One region of the Citricoccus parietis genome, then DNA from elsewhere that is predicted to be linked to it. Evidence: predicted binding sites of a transcription regulator. Region 1 holds the regulator's gene; the other holds the start of a gene.
The links. The regulator LexA, encoded in region 1, represses DNA repair genes until DNA is damaged. The targets are predictions, from matches to a motif close to TCGAACANNTGTTCGA.

Region 1 (7,827 bases):
TGCGTCGCTATGCCGCCGAGAGGTCCGCGGACGGACAGGAGCGCGCCGGAGCATGACAGAGACGGTCGAGGAAGCCGCGCCGGCTGCCGTGGCGGGGCCCGCCGCCGAGCCCCGTACCGACGCCGAGCGTGAGGCCCTGCGGCTGCTGGACGCCGCCGTCACAGCCACCGGGGGTCAGCGCCGGGAAGGGCAGCGGCGCATGGTCGTGGAGGTCGCCCGGTCCCTGGAGACCGGGCAGCACCTGCTGGTGCAGGCGGGCACCGGCACCGGGAAGTCGTTGGCGTACCTGGTGCCGGCGCTCCAGCACGCCCTGGAGGCCGAGAACCCGGTGGTGGTGGCCACCGCCACCCTGGCGTTGCAGTCCCAGATCATGCGACGGGATGCGCCCAAGCTGCTGGAAGCCCTGCGGGACGAGCTGCCCCGTCCCATGAACATCGCCCTGGTCAAGGGCCGGTCCAACTACCTGTGCAAGCACAAGCTGGAGGGCGGCTTCCCGGAGGAGGACGGCCAGGCACTGTTCGGCATGGCCGACGACGGCGAGATGCTGTCCGGATCCGACGGTGGCCCGACCAGCCCCCTGGGCCGCGAGGTCCTGCGGCTGCGGGAATGGTCCGAGGAGACGGACACGGGGGACCGGGACGACCTCGATCCGGGCGTCACCGACCGCGCGTGGCGCCAGGTCTCGGTGTCCGCGGTGGACTGCCTGGGCGCCCAGAAGTGCCCGATGGCGGCCGAGTGCTTCTCCGAGCGGGCGCGCGCGGACGCCGGAGAGGCAGACGTGGTGGTCACCAATCACGCCATGCTCGCCATCGCCGCCTTCGAGGGACTCGCGGTGCTGCCCGAGTTCGAGGCCGTGGTGGTGGACGAGGCCCACGAACTCCAGGACCGCGTGACCGGGGCGGTGACCGGCCAGCTCTCCGGGGCCATCGTGCAGGCCGCGGCCTCCTCGGCCCGTAAGCACACGGCCATCGCCGTGGAGGACCTGGTGCAGGCCGGCGCCGGCCTTGACGCCGCCTTCACCGCCACCCCCACGGGCCTGATACCGCGTGGGCCGGACGAGGTCCAGCAGAACGCCCTGAAGGCTGTCCGTGATGCGGCCCGCCAGGGGCTCAGTGATTCCAAGCCGAGCGGGGGAGGTGCCGACTCCGCGGCCGACGGCGGGCGTCAGATGGCCCGATCCCGGATGCAGGACGTCCTGGACGTGGCCGAGCGGATGCTGGAGACCACCCCGGACACCAGTCACCCCGAGGTGCTCTGGGCGTCCCGTCCGGGCCACTTCGAGCCCGGCACCGGGTGGATCCCCGGGGACGAGTCCGCGGCTCCGATGCTCTACGTGGCCCCGCTGTCCGTGGCCGGCAAACTCCGTGAGGGACTCTTCGGCCAGGCCACGACCGTGCTGACCTCGGCCACGCTGGCCATCGGTGAGTCGTTCAACCCGGTGGCGGGATCCCTCGGCCTGATGGGCGAGGGGGCGCCGGCCTGGACCGGTCTGGACGTGGGCAGCCCCTTCGACTACCCGAGGCAGGGTGTGCTCTACGTGGCCCGGCATCTGCCGAAGCCGGGTCGGTTCGCTGCCCCCGAGGCCTATGACGAACTCGAGGCACTGCTCAGGGCGTCCGGCGGCGGCGCTCTGTGCCTGTTCTCCTCCAAACGAGCCGCCGAGGACGCTGCCGCCGAGATGCGCACGCGGCTCGGTCCGAAGCCCACGATCCTGTGCCAGGGCGACACCACGCTGACCGCCCTGGTGCGTCAGTTCGCCACGGAGGAGGACACCTGTCTGTTCGGGACCATGAGCCTGTGGCAGGGCGTGGACGTACCCGGCGAGTCCTGCCGCCTGGTGGTCATCGATCGGATCCCGTTCCCGCGACCGGACGATCCCCTGTCCACGGCGCGGTCCAGAGACATCAGCCGGCATGGCGGCAACGGGTTCATGGCGGTCTCCGCCTCCCATGCGGCGGTCCGCCTGGCGCAGGGCGCCGGCCGGCTCATCAGGACCGCGACGGACCGCGGTGTGGTGGCTGTCCTCGACTCCAGGCTCGCGACGGAACGGTACGGATCGTTCCTGCGTTCGACCCTGCCGGACTTCTGGCCGACGGCCGATCCCTCCGTGGTCCGCGGCGTGCTGGAGCGGCTCCGTCCCGCTGACTAGCGGATCAGCATCTCGAGGGCGCCGACCGTGCGAATGGCCCGCCATTCGATGCCGGGGGCCGGGCTCCAGGCCGGCCAGTCCACGGACCATCCGCCATCGGGCTCCTGGGCGGATGCGAGCCACCGGCGGTCCCGGGACATCACGGCCGCAGGGACCAGGCCGCCGTAGAGGTCCGAGGGGAAGGGGACCGTCCAAGGATGGTGGACCAGGTCGAGCGCATGGATGCTCTCGTCCTCAACGCCACCCTGCACGGGGAGGGAGCCGTTGGCGGACAACCGCTCACGAAGGGCTGCCAGAATCGGGCTGTCGACCGAGCCCGTGGGAAGGCCGTCCGCAGCGAGGAACCTCAGGGCGTACTTGGCCTCATAGGCGGGCAGGTCGCCGGCAGTCGCAGCCCGGGACAAGCGGAGGCGGCACCAGTCCGAGGCGGCCTCAGCCCACCCGCCCGCGAACCCCGTCAGCAGGGCTGCGGCGGCGAAGCCATACGTGAGGTGCGAACCGCCGGGAACCGGTTGGACCCACGGTGCATGGGGCCACTCGAGGGAGGCCTCGGTGACGAACGGCACGGAACCGTCCAGCCCGGAAGTCGAGGCCACCCATTCCAGTCCAGAGCGAACCCAGGGGTGCTCGGCCAGATCCCAACCGGCCAAGAGGTCCAGAGCCGTCAGCGTGGAGAGCGCCTCACTCTTCGGTGACTGCACATCGGGTTCGAGGCCGTGACCGAATCCACCGTCAGGATTGCGGTACGCCCCCAGGGCAGCCAGGACACCCTCGGTGCCGCCGCCGTGGAGCAGCAGGTCCACCCGGCGGCGTTCGAGCAGCCGCCCGTGGGTGTAGACGAACTCCTCGGCATCCGCCACGCGGACGCCCGGCGGCAGAGGCCGATGGTTCATGGGGCTCAGAGCGCCCGGAGTACCGTGACGACCTTGCCCATGACCGTCGCCTCGTCGCCGAGGATGGGCTCATACGCAGAGTTCTGCGGCAGCAGCCACGTGTGGCCATCCCGCTGCCGGAAGGTCTTGACGGTGGCCTCGTCGTCCAGCAACGCGGCGACGATGTCCCCGTTCTGTGCGTTGTTCTGCTGACGCACCACCACCCAGTCGCCGTCGCAGATGGCCGCATCGACCATGGAATCGCCGTAGACCTTCAGCATGAACAGTTCCCCCTCGCCGGTCAGTTGACGCGGCAGGGTCATGACGTCCTCGACCTGCTGGTCGGCGAGGATCGGCCCACCGGCGGCAATCCGGCCCACCAGGGGGACCGGGACGGCATCACCGTCGGCGGCCCCGGTGTGCAGGGTCCTCACCGCCCCCTCCGGCGTGGCTGCCGATTCGGGGGACGTGACGGCGGACTCGGCCACGAGGGCCAGGCCGTTCTCGTCCAGCAGGACCTCCATGGCCCGCGGGCGGCCCGGATCCTTGCGGATGTAGCCGAGCTTCTCCAGCTGACCCAGTTGATGGGTGACCGATGACAGCGAGGCCAAGCCGGCCGCATCTCCGATCTCCCGCATGGACGGCGGATACCCGTGTGCGGCGATCGCAGAGCGGATGGATCCGAGGATGATCCGCTGACGATCGGTGAGGGGCCGGACGCCGTGATCGTGGTGCGGGTCCGGGGCGGGAGTGGGAATCCGGGGGGCCATTCGACCATCCGTTCTTATCGTGTCCGTCGGTCTTGGTGAAGTGTCTCTTGCTGGTCGCTGGGTCCGACGGTACCGGAGTCACACCCTCGATTCAAAGATATGTTCGAATTTTTCTTGGCATGTTTCGAACAGGCGTGCTAGACATGACGTCGAAGCAGTCGAACACACGTTCTAGATGGCCCGGGGTTCCGGGAGGAGAGGCAGAAGAGCATGAGCACTGCAGCATCGGTCCAGATCCGCACGGCCGGCTCCGCCGGATTCCACCTGAACCGCCGTGGTCGTTTCCTCTTCGTGGGGTTCCCCGTCATCGTTCTGGCGGTCCTGGCCGCAGTGGCCGCCGTCTTCTTCGGCGCCCACGGGATGGCTCCGGCGGCGGCCTCCGATGACCAGCCGGCTGCGGACGTGGAGACGGTCACGGTGAACTATGGCGACACCTTGTGGGCCATCGCCGGGCGCACGGCCCCCGAGTCGCCCCGCAACGAGGCCATCCTGCGCATCGGCGAACTTAATGACCTCGACGGTGGCGACCTGCAGCCCGGTCAGGTGTTGTTCGTCCCCGCTGGGGCCTGAGTCTCCGCTGGCCCCGCAGGGAGTGCCGGGGGATTCGACTCCCTTCAGCCCGCCGCTAGGATGGCCTGGGTCCGTAGTGAGGCGGATCAACTGCTGATGACGGGGCACTCATGGGGAACAAGCGCAAGCAGATGAAGTCTGTGGCGACCCCGGTGGCCTTCTCCGCCGTCGGTGCCCTCGTGGCCACTGGTGCCTTCCTCTATCCCGGCTTCGACACGGCTGACCTCGACCTGCATGATGCCGGCATCTGGGTCACCCACAACAGTGGGGGATACGTCGGCCACCTGAACCACGAGTCCACCATCCTGGACGGTGGTTTCCGGCCCCCGGTGGAGGACTTCGAACTTCACCAGGAGGATGCCACCGCCCTCATGCTGGACCCGGCCTCCGGCGCCTTGACCTCCATTGACACCACCGCCATGGTCGCCGGCGACCAGGTCATGATGCCGGCCACCCAGGATTTCGCGCTGGGCGCCGGCGTCATCTCGGCCAGCAATCCCGCCGAGGGGGCCGTCTACGCGGGGACGGTGGACCCGACGCCCCAGGTCTCGACGGACGAACCGCTCTACGAGGCCGAGGGAGCCGTGACGTCGACGACCACGGTGGGTGGCGAGGTGTTCGTGGCGGACCTCGGCCGGGACACCGTGATTCGCTTCGCGGCCGAGGGCGAGCAGCCTGGTGCCCTGGTGGAGACCCGCCAGGACGGCCTCGAAGGGTTGTCCGGAATGCAGGAACCGCAGCTGGTGGCCGTGGGCGACGTTCCGGTGGTGGTGGACCCTGAGTCCGGCACCCTGTCCTGGCCAGGCCACTCCGTGCAGGATGAGCGGCTGGTGGGTGCGGTGCCACAGCCGTCCGGTCCTGAGGTGGACCAGGTGGCTTTGTCTACCGAGCGGGACCTGGTCACCGTGGCTCTGTCCAACGGGGACATTCAGGCCATGAGCATCGTCCCTCCCACGGACGCCTCCGCCGGATCGACCTCACCCGCTGGTGCTGACGGCAGTGTGGCGGCAACGGCCCCCGTTCGGGTAGCCGGTTGCCTTCATGCCGCCTCGGCCGTCACCGGGCACTACCTGCAGGACTGTGACGGTGAAGAACAGGATCAGATCGTCCCCATCCCCGAGCTGACGGCCGGCGCGGAGCTGGTCTTCCGGGTGAACCGCGATGTCGTGGTACTCAACGACACGACGTCCGGGACCAACTGGATGGTCCTCGACCAGATGAAGGTGGTCGCCAACTGGGACGACCTCGAACCGCCCCAGGGCGAGGGCGAGGAGACGGAGGAGGAATCCGACGAGGTCACCCAGGAGACCGCTCTGCCGGAGCGGCAGGAGGAGAACAGGCCGCCCGTGGCGGAGGATGACAGTTTCGGCGTGCGGCCCGGGCGGACCACGCAATTGCCCGTCCTGTTCAATGACTCCGACCCGGACGGTGATGTCCTGACGGTCTCCCTCGAGGGTGACCAGCCCTCAGTGGGCACGGTGCAGGAGATCATCGACGGCATCGGGTTGCAGGTCGTCGTCCCGAAATCCGCGAGCGGCCGGTCCGAGGTGTCCTATGTGGCCAACGACGGGCGTGGTGGCACGGATACGGCTCAGATCTCTCTGCAGGTGGTGCCGGACAGTGAGAATCGGGGGCCCACCCAGGAGCGCAAGGCGGTGCTGCGCGTGCCGGCCGGAGAATCTGTGACGAGCCAGGTCCTGACCGACTGGATCGACCCGGACGGTGACGACCTCCAGCTCGTGGGCGCCCTGGCAGAGGAGCCGGACACCGTGCGCACCCGTCCGGACGGCCAGCTCACGTACCAAGACAACACCGGCGAAGCCGGACGCCGGGACATCCAGGTCTCCGTGACCGACGGGCGCGAGACCACCACGGGCACGGTGCAGATCGAGGTCCTCGAACGCGGATCTGTCCATCCGCCGATCACCCAGGCAGACCACGTCACCGTCCAGGCGGGGCAGGAGATCACGTTCTACCCGCTCGAGAACGACACCGATCCACTGGGCGGCCAACTGCGCCTCGCCCAAGTGGCTGCTGTAGAGAATGCGGAGATCGACTACTCGGCCGCCGGGGGATCGGTGCAGTGGTCCTCGGATGTCGCCGACACCTACTACGTCGAGTATCTGGCGGCGAACGAGTACGACTCCGCCCCCGGGTTGATCCGCGTGGACGTCGTGGAGAGTGAGGAGAGCTCCGGACTGCCGGTGGCCGTGCGTGACATCGCGCTGTTGCCGGCGGGCGGTCAGACCCTCGTCAACGTCCTGGGCAATGACACCGACCCGACCGGAGGCGTGCTCGTGGTGCAGGGGGTCCAGGATGCCACGACCGAGTCCGGGGTGCCGGCCCCGTTGAAACTGGCCGTCGAGGACTTCAACCACATCCGGGTGGTGGACACCGGCGGGATGACCGGTCCCGCCACCTTCTCCTATTCAGTGTCGAACGCCCAGGGCACCTCCGAGGGTCAGGTCACCGTGGTGCCGCTGCCGGAACCGGAGGTCATGCAGCCGCCCATCGCCGTCGCGGATGCGGCGAACGTCCGCGTCGGTGATGTGGTCACCATCGACGTCCTGGCCAATGACACCCACCCCAACCAGGAAGAACTGAGCCTGAAGCCGGAACTCGACCGCCAGGTCGCCGAAGGCCGCGGGATCGGTTTCGTCTCCGATGGAAAGGTCAGGTTCCGCGCCGGCAGTGAGCCAGGGCGGGCCACTCTCGCCTACACGGTGCGTGCCCCGGACGGGCAGGCGGCCTCGGCCACCGTGGAGATCACCATGGTGCCGATGGATCGAGAGTCCAACAACCCGCCGGTGCCCCTCTCCGTGTCCGCCCGCGTGCTCTCCGGAGAAGCCGTGGCGGTGCCGATCCCGTTGGACGGGATCGATCCGGACGGAGACTCCGTGACCCTGGAGGGCGTGCAGTCGCCACCCACCCAGGGTTCCGTACGCATGGAGAAGGGTCGGCTGGTGTACACCGCCTCCAGTGCCGCCACTGGTTCTGACCACTTCACCTACTCGATCGTGGACCGGCTGGGCGCGCGGGCCACCGGCACCGTGACCATCGGGATCGCTCAGCCGCTGAGCACGAACCATCCGCCGGTCGCCTTGGACGACTCGGTCGAGGTCCGGCCCGGGCGCACCTTCACCACGAACGTCCTGGCCAACGACGCCGATCCCGACGGCGATCAGGTGACCCTGGTGCAGGACCGATTCGCCCCCAGCCAGCCGGAGGTGCCGGTGGACATCGTGGACGGACGGGTCCGCGTCGTCACCCCGGAGACCGAGGGTTTCCTCAACATCGGCTACACCATCGCCGACCCCGCCGGCGCCACCGCTACGGCCAACCTCTCCATCCGCGTGGATGAGGAAGCCCCGCTCATGCCGCCCATCGCCCGCGACGACCTCGTTGGGGTCGAGGAGATCGACGGTCGGGAGCAGATCTCCGTCTCGGTCCTGGACAACGACGAGGA
Region 2 (7,827 bases), on a different contig from region 1:
TATTCCACGATGGTCTTAGTCGCCAGCTGTCGAGCCTCCGCCGCGGCCTCGGGAGTAAGGCCCCCCGACCGGTCCAGGACCAATGTCAGAGAATGCGAGCTTGGAGCCAGCTCCGGACGAAGCAACCCCATGTCCCCGGTGAGGTAGGCGAGTGTCGTGAGCAGCGAGGGAAGGTGGGCGTCGGCGACCGCTGACTCGATCCTCTCGACGCTCATCTCGGAGAGGTCGACCGTTGCCGGTGGTGAAGTGTTCTTCACGATGTTGGCTCCTGTTGTCTGATTTCCACGGTTGGTTGTGGTTTCTACTGATCAGTGAGTTCGTCGAGATTCGGCAACTCGTCAACAACCCCGTACTGGACCATCAGGTCGGCGTATGCCTGTAGCCCGTCCATGCTCAACTCGGCCGAGACGCCTTCGAGGGGGAGGTCGGCGGCAAGCTCGGGGTCCATGCCAATGAAGTCGGGGATCTCGGCCCGCACCAGGTCGGGATTCTCCTGCGCATAGTCGAGGGCTTCCGACCATGCTGCACGGAAGCTGTCCACGAGTTCCGGGTTCTCCTCGACAAACGCGTCGCTGGAGAAGGTGACGAGGATCGTATCTCCAGTGCCTGACTCCTTCTGGCTCTCCAGGACCACCTCTCCACCGTTCTCCAGCACGGCACCCATAAAGGGCTGGCCGACGCAGATGGCGTCAACGGTGCCGCTCTCCAGCTGGCCGGGCATATCCGGGAACGCCAGCTCAATGAAGTTGACGCCGTTGGGATCCCCACCGTCGAGACGAACCGACTCGCGAATGCCCAGTTCCAGCGCTCCCTGGAGGCTATTGACCGCGACCGTCTTGCCGACGAGGTCCTTCGCTGATTGGATTCCCTCATCAGGCATCGCGACCACCGCCGAGGTGTCGTTGTTCGCCGGACCGTCTTTGCCGTAGCCGGCGATGATGGTGACGTCGAGTCCCTTGGAAAATGCTTGCATCACTGAAACGGGGTTTCCGACCGCCACGTCGATGGAGCGGGTCATGACCGCCGGGAGTAGCTCTGCACCGCCCTGGCTCATCGATGTCTGGACATCAAGACCGTGCTTTTCAAAGATTCCCTCATCCTTCGCGACCTCGAGGCCCGCGAAGGTCGCCCCTGGAAAGATGCCGAGGGTGATCGATGCAAGACCGGCCTGTCCTTGCTGCGACTCGCCCTCTCCAGAGGTGCCGCTGCCGGTTGAGGGCTCGGAACCACTGGCACAACCGGCCAAAAGACCGACCAGGACGAGACCGGAAGTAGCGAATGCACGAGTTCGGCGTCGCATGGTGCTCCTCTTCATCGCGGGGTAGGTCTTACTTGACCCAGAGACGGTTCGTAGTCCCAAGATCCACAATAGTGACCAGACTCACTTAGTCAACCCATAATTTATTTTGACCCGTGAAATGCATTCGCGTGGTTTAATGGCGCTATGACCTCAACAAAGATCCGCATGAATGGCGGCAAGACGCACGAGGTGATCCGGGCAGAGATCATCAGCGGCCAGTGGGTACCGGGTGAGCGCATACAGCCAGCCGTGTTGGCTGAGCGCTATGGCGTGAGCACGACGAGGATTCGTGAGGCGCTGACGCGTCTTGCGGGCGAGGGCTTCGCCACGATGGAGCCGAACAAAGGCTTCTTTGCTCCGGTACTTTCGTTGGAAGAGCTCAGGGACCAAACGGAACTTCGGTGCAGGGCAGAGGAACTCGGCATCGAACTCGCGTTGGCCCGGGGTGACCTTGCCTGGGAGTCACAGTTGACAGCTATCCACCATCAGTTGTCGCGGACTCCCCGTCGTGGACCCCATGACCCTTTGCACGTGGCCGACGACTGGGAGGGCGTTCACCAGGAGTTTCACCGGACGCTTCTCGAACCCTGCAAGGTGCCCGCCCTCCTCGAGCTGTCACGTCGCCTCAGCGATTCGACCCAGCTCTACCGACGATGGGCGGCCCCGACGACGGCCGCCAGCGAGCGGAATGTGGAAGCCGAGCACCAGGCGATACTCGACGCGGCACTTGCTCGCGACGCCAAGCTGGCCGCTGACCTCCTTCGAAGTCACTATGAGAGGACCATGGACGTCGTCCTTCGCTCGGGTCTGGCGGAGACGGCCACCCTGCCGCAAGTTTGACCTGGCCTCAGGAGCCTGAACACTGTTCCGATCGAGAATGCCACCACCGTAGTCCTGTGGTTTTGTGACAGTTGCTGCGATTTTCGACCGCAATTGATCCGACTGGATTGCTGACGGTGCAACCAGGTGTGGTGAGCGTTCGTCCTTGCCTGGCCGCCGGAATAGACGATGCCGTGGCGCAGCAGCAGCTTGCTCCCGTTGTTGGCGGACGTTGTTGACACGGTCGCTGACCACGCGTGGTATCAGATGCGGTTCGGGCATGGAGTCCAGCAGTGCGCGGACATCTGGCGGTCCAAGTCCAAGAACGTCGCCGAGGACTGCCACGAGAACCCTGAGGGCTGGGCCTGCGGCAACCCCTTCGTTGAAGAATGACCATCGAAAACTGATCCCCGGCGGTTGACCACCCGACGAGGTACTGCGGCAGACTGAAGCCATGTGTGGACGGTATGTGATGGCCAGGGCCGTCGGTGACCTGGTGGCGGACTCGGGTGCGGACCTCGACGAGGAACTGGTGCTGCCGCCGAGCTGGAATGTGGCGCCCACCGATGATGTGGCCGTGGTGCTGGAACGTGCCGTGCCGACGTCGGGCTCCGAGGCCGGAACGCGCCGGGAGATCCACGTGGCCCGGTGGGGTTTGGTCCCGCCGTGGGCCACGGACCTGTCCGTCGGTTCGAGGGCGTTCAACGCGCGGTCTGAGACCGTCACGGAGAAGCCGACGTTCCGCTCCGCGGTGAAGGCCCGCCGCTGTGCGGTCCCCGTGGACGGTTACTACGAATGGCTCAAACCGGACACGGGCGCTCCTAGGTCTGCGAAGAAGCGTCCCTTCTACGTCCACTCCGCAGACGGCTCGCCGACCTACTTCGCGGGACTCTATGAGTGGTGGAAGGACGAATCCGTGCCGGAGGGTGACCCGGGGCGGTGGCTGCTGAGCTGCACCATCCTCACGGGGCCCTCGCCCGATGCCGCTGACCTCGAATCTGCCCGGTGGGACGGTGTGAACCAGGTGGGGCTCGACACGCTCGAGCAGCTGGGTGGACTGCACGACCGGCTCCCGCTGCCCCTGGACCGGGACACCCTGGACGCCTGGTTGGATCCCGTGAAGCTCCCGTCCGCGGAGGCGGCCGAGGCTCTGGTGGCTCAGGTGCGGGAACAGGCCTATCGGACCGCGTCCGCCTGGACTCTGGATGAGGTGGGCACTGCTGTCGGCAACGTCCGCAACAACGGTCCGGAGCTCATCGAACCCCTGGAGTCCCTCCTCTGACGGCTGGGGTTTCCCAGCTCTAGCCAGCCTCCGTTCCACATCCATGGGGCCACGTCAGCCCCGGATTCGTGCACCGATCCTGCCCCGGGTCCCTATCGTGTCCAGGCCCTGCCCTAGCCTCATTCTTGGTGTTAGAACACGTGTTCGAATACCATGGTGGGGTGCGGCCGGGACTTCCCGTCGGCCGTTTCACTTCCCACCGCCCCACCGGACAGCCCCGGCTTCGGGCCCGCCGTTCCTTCCCAGACGGCAGGGCACGACGCCGGCCCGGGCTGCTCCCGGACGAACCCGCCGGCCACGTGCCGGAGGGCGGAAAAACGGCATGAGAAGTCACGACGAGAACAGGGCAGGAATCACGTCCCATGGGAATCTTCACTCAATCGGTCGCCGTTGGATGCACCACGGCAGGGGCCCCGGAACGCCTGGAGTGGAACGGCCGGATCTACGTACTGGCGGCCCAGCCGGTGCGCTGGTACGAGCGGCGCAAGTGGTGGACCGAGGAGCGCCGGGCCGAGCGAGGCCGCGGTGCCGGTCTGGTGGACCACGAGGTCTGGCGGGTCCAGGTGCGCCTGGAGAAGGCACGCAACGCACCATTGCTGACCTTGGACCTCTCCCACCATGTCGACTCCGGCCGCTGGCGGCTGGTCCGCATCCATGACGGCGCCGCCGTGCGCCTCAGGGAGAGCGCTTGATGGGCGCCGCCCCGGGCTTTCCGCATCTGCACGTGGCCAGTGCCTTCAGTTCCCATTACGGGGTGTCCTGGCCCGCTGAGCTGGCCGCAGCCGCCGCCGCGGACGGTGCGGAGGTACTGGCCTGTACTGACCGGGATGGGCTCTACGGCACGGCCAAGCATGTCAGCGCCTGCCTGGAGCAGGGACTGGACCCGGTGCTCGGGGTGGACCTGGCGGTGCGCTGGGGGAACCAGGGCGGTACGCCCCCGTCCGGCACGCCGCACCCCGGCACGGTGCACGGCGCCTCCGCCGGCCGCGTGGTGGTGCTGGCCCGAGGAGGCACGCAGGGCACCGGCTACCGGGCCCTCGTCCGGCTCATCTCGGCCGCGCACGCCCACACCGCGGGTGGCTCTGCCGGGGGAACGCCGTACGTCACGATGGCCGAACTGGCCGATTGGTCCGCCGGCAGGCACCACGGTGCCCCGCCGGAACTGTTCGTGCTGCTGGGGCCGGGATCCGACGTCGGGAGGCTGATGGCCGCGCGCAAGTACACGGCCGGCCGGGCGCTGCTGCGCCAGTGGAAGGCCACACTGCCCGCCGGATCCCTGCGGGTGGAGGTGGTCTGCCATCTCTCTGCGCCGGGGGCGAAGCTGTCAGCCGCCCACGCCGTGAAGATGCTGCGCGCCGCACGGGAGACCAAGGTGCCGGCGGTGCTGACCAACGCGGTGCGCTATGCGACGCCGGACGGGGCCGCCACTGCGGACGTCCTCGACGCCGCCCGGGCCCTGAGCTCCCTCGAGGCCCTCACCGACCTGCAGCCCAACGGGCAGGGCTGGCTGAAGCCCGCGGGATCCATGCACCAGATCGCCCTGGAGATCTGTCAGGCGGCGGGGTCCGGGACGGAGGGGCGGGCCGGCGGCAGTGCCGAGGGGGTCACGGCCCTGTTGGATGACACCCATGCCCTCGCCGATGCCTGCCGCATGGACCCCGGTCCGGACCTGGGCTGGCGGCAGCCCACCGTGCCGGAGGCCTCGGTCATCGGGATCACCGGGGACCCGGTCAGAGCGCTGCGGGACCGCACTCTTGGCAGGGTTGCCGACCGCTTCCCGGGCCTCTATACCGGGACCCGCTTTGCGTCGTCGACCGCCGGTCAGGACCTGGAGAAGCGGTTGGAGCAGGAGCTGGGCATCATCAACCGGCTCGGCTTCGCCAGCTACTTCCTGACCGTGGCCGAGGTGGTGGAGATGATCGAGAAGATGGGGGTGCGGGTCTCGGCACGCGGATCCGGGGCCTCGTCGCTGGTCAACTATCTGTTGCGGATCTCGAACGTGGACCCCATGCGGCACGAGCTGATCTTCGAACGCTTCCTCTCCAACGACCGCTCGACCCTGCCGGACATCGACATCGACGTGGAATCGGCCCGCCGTCACGACGTCTACCATGCGATGTTCGAGCGTTTCGGTGCTGAACGCACCACGCTCATGAGCATGCAGAACGGCTACCGAGCCCGAGGAGCGGTGCGTGACGCCGGGATGGCGCTCGGCATGGAACCGGGGCAGGTGGATACGATCGCCAAGCAACTGTGGCGGTTCTCGGCGTCGAGCTTCCGTGAGGCCATGGACCGGATGCCGGAGTTGCGCGGTTTCGCGGAGCAGGTCGAAACCGGCCGGGCCGCCGGACAGGAGCAATTGGACCTGCTGGTGGACCTCACCGAGCGACTGGACCGGCTGCCGCGGCACATCGCCATGCACCCGTGTGGGGTGATCCTCGGAGACGCCACCCTGCTGGACCGGACGCCGCTGCAGCCCTCCGGGATCGACCTGCCGATGAGTCAGTTCGACAAGCACGACATGGATCCCATGGGCATGCTCAAGCTCGACGTGCTTGGCGTGAGGATGCAGTCGACCATCGCCTACACCCTGGCCGAGATTGAGCGGACCACGGGGAGGACGGTGGACCTCGAGCAGGTGCCCTTCGATGACGAGCCGACCTTCGAACTGATCCGGACCACGCACACCTTGGGCATCTTCCAGATCGAGTCACCGGGCCAACGTGAGCTGATCGGGAAGATGGCGCCCGTGGAATTCAATGACCTGACCATCGATATCTCGTTGTTCCGGCCCGGGCCCATGCAGTCGGACATGGTGCGGCCCTTCCTCGAACAGCGCCACGGTTTCTCCCAGGCACGGTATCCCCACCCGGACCTGGAACCCGTGTTGGCCGAGACACACGGGGTGACGGTGTTCCATGAGCAGGTGCTGCGGACCTTCAACGTGATGACCGGCTGCGGGTTGGCCCAGGCGGATGAGTTCCGCCGTCAGATCGGCGGCCCCCAAGAAGGGGTGGTGGAGGAGTTCTTCCGGTCGGCGGCACTGGCGAAGGGCTACCCGCCGAAGGTCGTCGACGAGGTCTGGGGGACGCTGCACGCCTTCGGCTCCTTCGGCTTCTGCAAGGCCCACGGTGCCGCGTTCGCCGTTCCCACCTACCACTCGGCGTGGCTCAAGACCCACCACCCCGAGGCGTTCCTGGCCGGGATCTTCGAGCACGATCCCGGCATGTACCCCCGCCGACTGATGATCGCCGAGGCCCGCCGCATGGGCATCCCGGTGCTGCCCGTGGACATCAACGCCTCCACCGATCGGTTCAGGCTCGAGTGGGTGCCCGGCCATCCTGAGATTCCCGACGCCGGCGCCGCGTCCTTCTCGGAGAACGCGCCGGCCGCTGGGAGCCGGCCGGACGGCGTCGGGCCGGGGAATGCTGCAGGGCGCTGGGGGATCCGGCTCGCACTGAACGCGCTGTCTGGGCTGAGCGAGACGGAGATCAAGAGGATCGTGGCGGGGCAACCCTATGCCTCGCTGGCCGATGTGCGGGACCGGGCCCGACCGACCCGGAGGAACCTCGAGCGGCTGGCTCAGCTCGGTGCGCTGGACTGCCTCCTTCCGCCGGGCGGGGCCTCGCGCACGGACCTGGTGCACCATCTGGAACTGCAGCACGGCGGGCAGGCGGAAGGGCTGTCGGGGCGGAGGAAGCGGTCCGGGGGGCGCCAGGTCGACGGTCAGCTCTCCCTGGAGTTGCCTGATACCGAGGCAGCGGCGATCGTGCCGATGTTCCCGGAGCCCAGTCGGGACCAACGGGTGCGGACCGAGCTCGATCTGACCGCCATGGACACGACCGCCCACTTGATGGAGTCGCACCGGCCGTACCTGGAGGCGCTCGGGGTGACGGCGGCGGAGGACCTGCTCGGGTTGCGGTCACAGTCGCGGGTGCTGGTGGCCGGGGTGCGGGTGGCGACGCAGACCCCGCCCATGCGCAGCGGCAAACGCGTGGTGTTCATCTCCGTGGACGACGGAACGGGTTGCGTGGACGCCTCATTCTTCACGGAGGCCCAGCATGAGACCGGTGAGATGCTGTTCTCGGCCCGGCTGATGCTGATCGAGGGCACGACGCGACGGACCGGTCCCAAGGCCATCAGCCTGCAGGCCATTCGTGCCTGGGACCTGCACCGGCCCGAGTCCCTGCCTGATCCGGACCATCTGGAGGGCACGCGGGACGAATGGCGGGCCTGGCTGCGCCGGGACCGGACCCGGGCGGGTGCGCCACCTGCTCCGGTGCCGTGGGGTCCTGCTGCCTCATCAGCCGCCCAACAGCAGGAGACCGGTGGCTCGCGTCAGGTGGCGGGGGCCACCGCGCGGCGTCCCGACATCCCTCACCATGACACCGGGTCCTGGCCGGTCAAGGTGCGCGGCCCGGTGGGA

Region 2: the regulator LexA is predicted to act here: its motif matches at 3,534-3,549, upstream of ACFFIO_RS00450 (DUF6504 family protein).

What each region holds. Positions count from the first base shown of each region.
Region 1 is NZ_JBHLWH010000027.1:156,155-163,981, reverse strand. Features, by position in the region: gene hflX (GTPase HflX) at 1-56, shown strand, start outside; gene ACFFIO_RS09820 (ATP-dependent DNA helicase) at 53-2,149, shown strand; gene ACFFIO_RS09815 (hypothetical protein) at 2,146-3,042, opposite strand; gene lexA (transcriptional repressor LexA) at 3,048-3,791, opposite strand; gene ACFFIO_RS09805 (LysM peptidoglycan-binding domain-containing protein) at 4,002-4,361, shown strand; gene ACFFIO_RS09800 (Ig-like domain-containing protein) at 4,472-7,827, shown strand, end outside.
Region 2 is NZ_JBHLWH010000001.1:96,324-104,150, reverse strand. Features, by position in the region: gene ACFFIO_RS00475 (flavin-containing monooxygenase) at 1-257, opposite strand, end outside; gene ACFFIO_RS00470 (ABC transporter substrate-binding protein) at 302-1,300, opposite strand; gene ACFFIO_RS00465 (GntR family transcriptional regulator) at 1,445-2,140, shown strand; gene ACFFIO_RS00460 (hypothetical protein) at 2,342-2,512, shown strand; gene ACFFIO_RS00455 (SOS response-associated peptidase) at 2,574-3,401, shown strand; gene ACFFIO_RS00450 (DUF6504 family protein) at 3,764-4,093, shown strand; gene ACFFIO_RS00445 (DNA polymerase III subunit alpha) at 4,093-7,827, shown strand, end outside.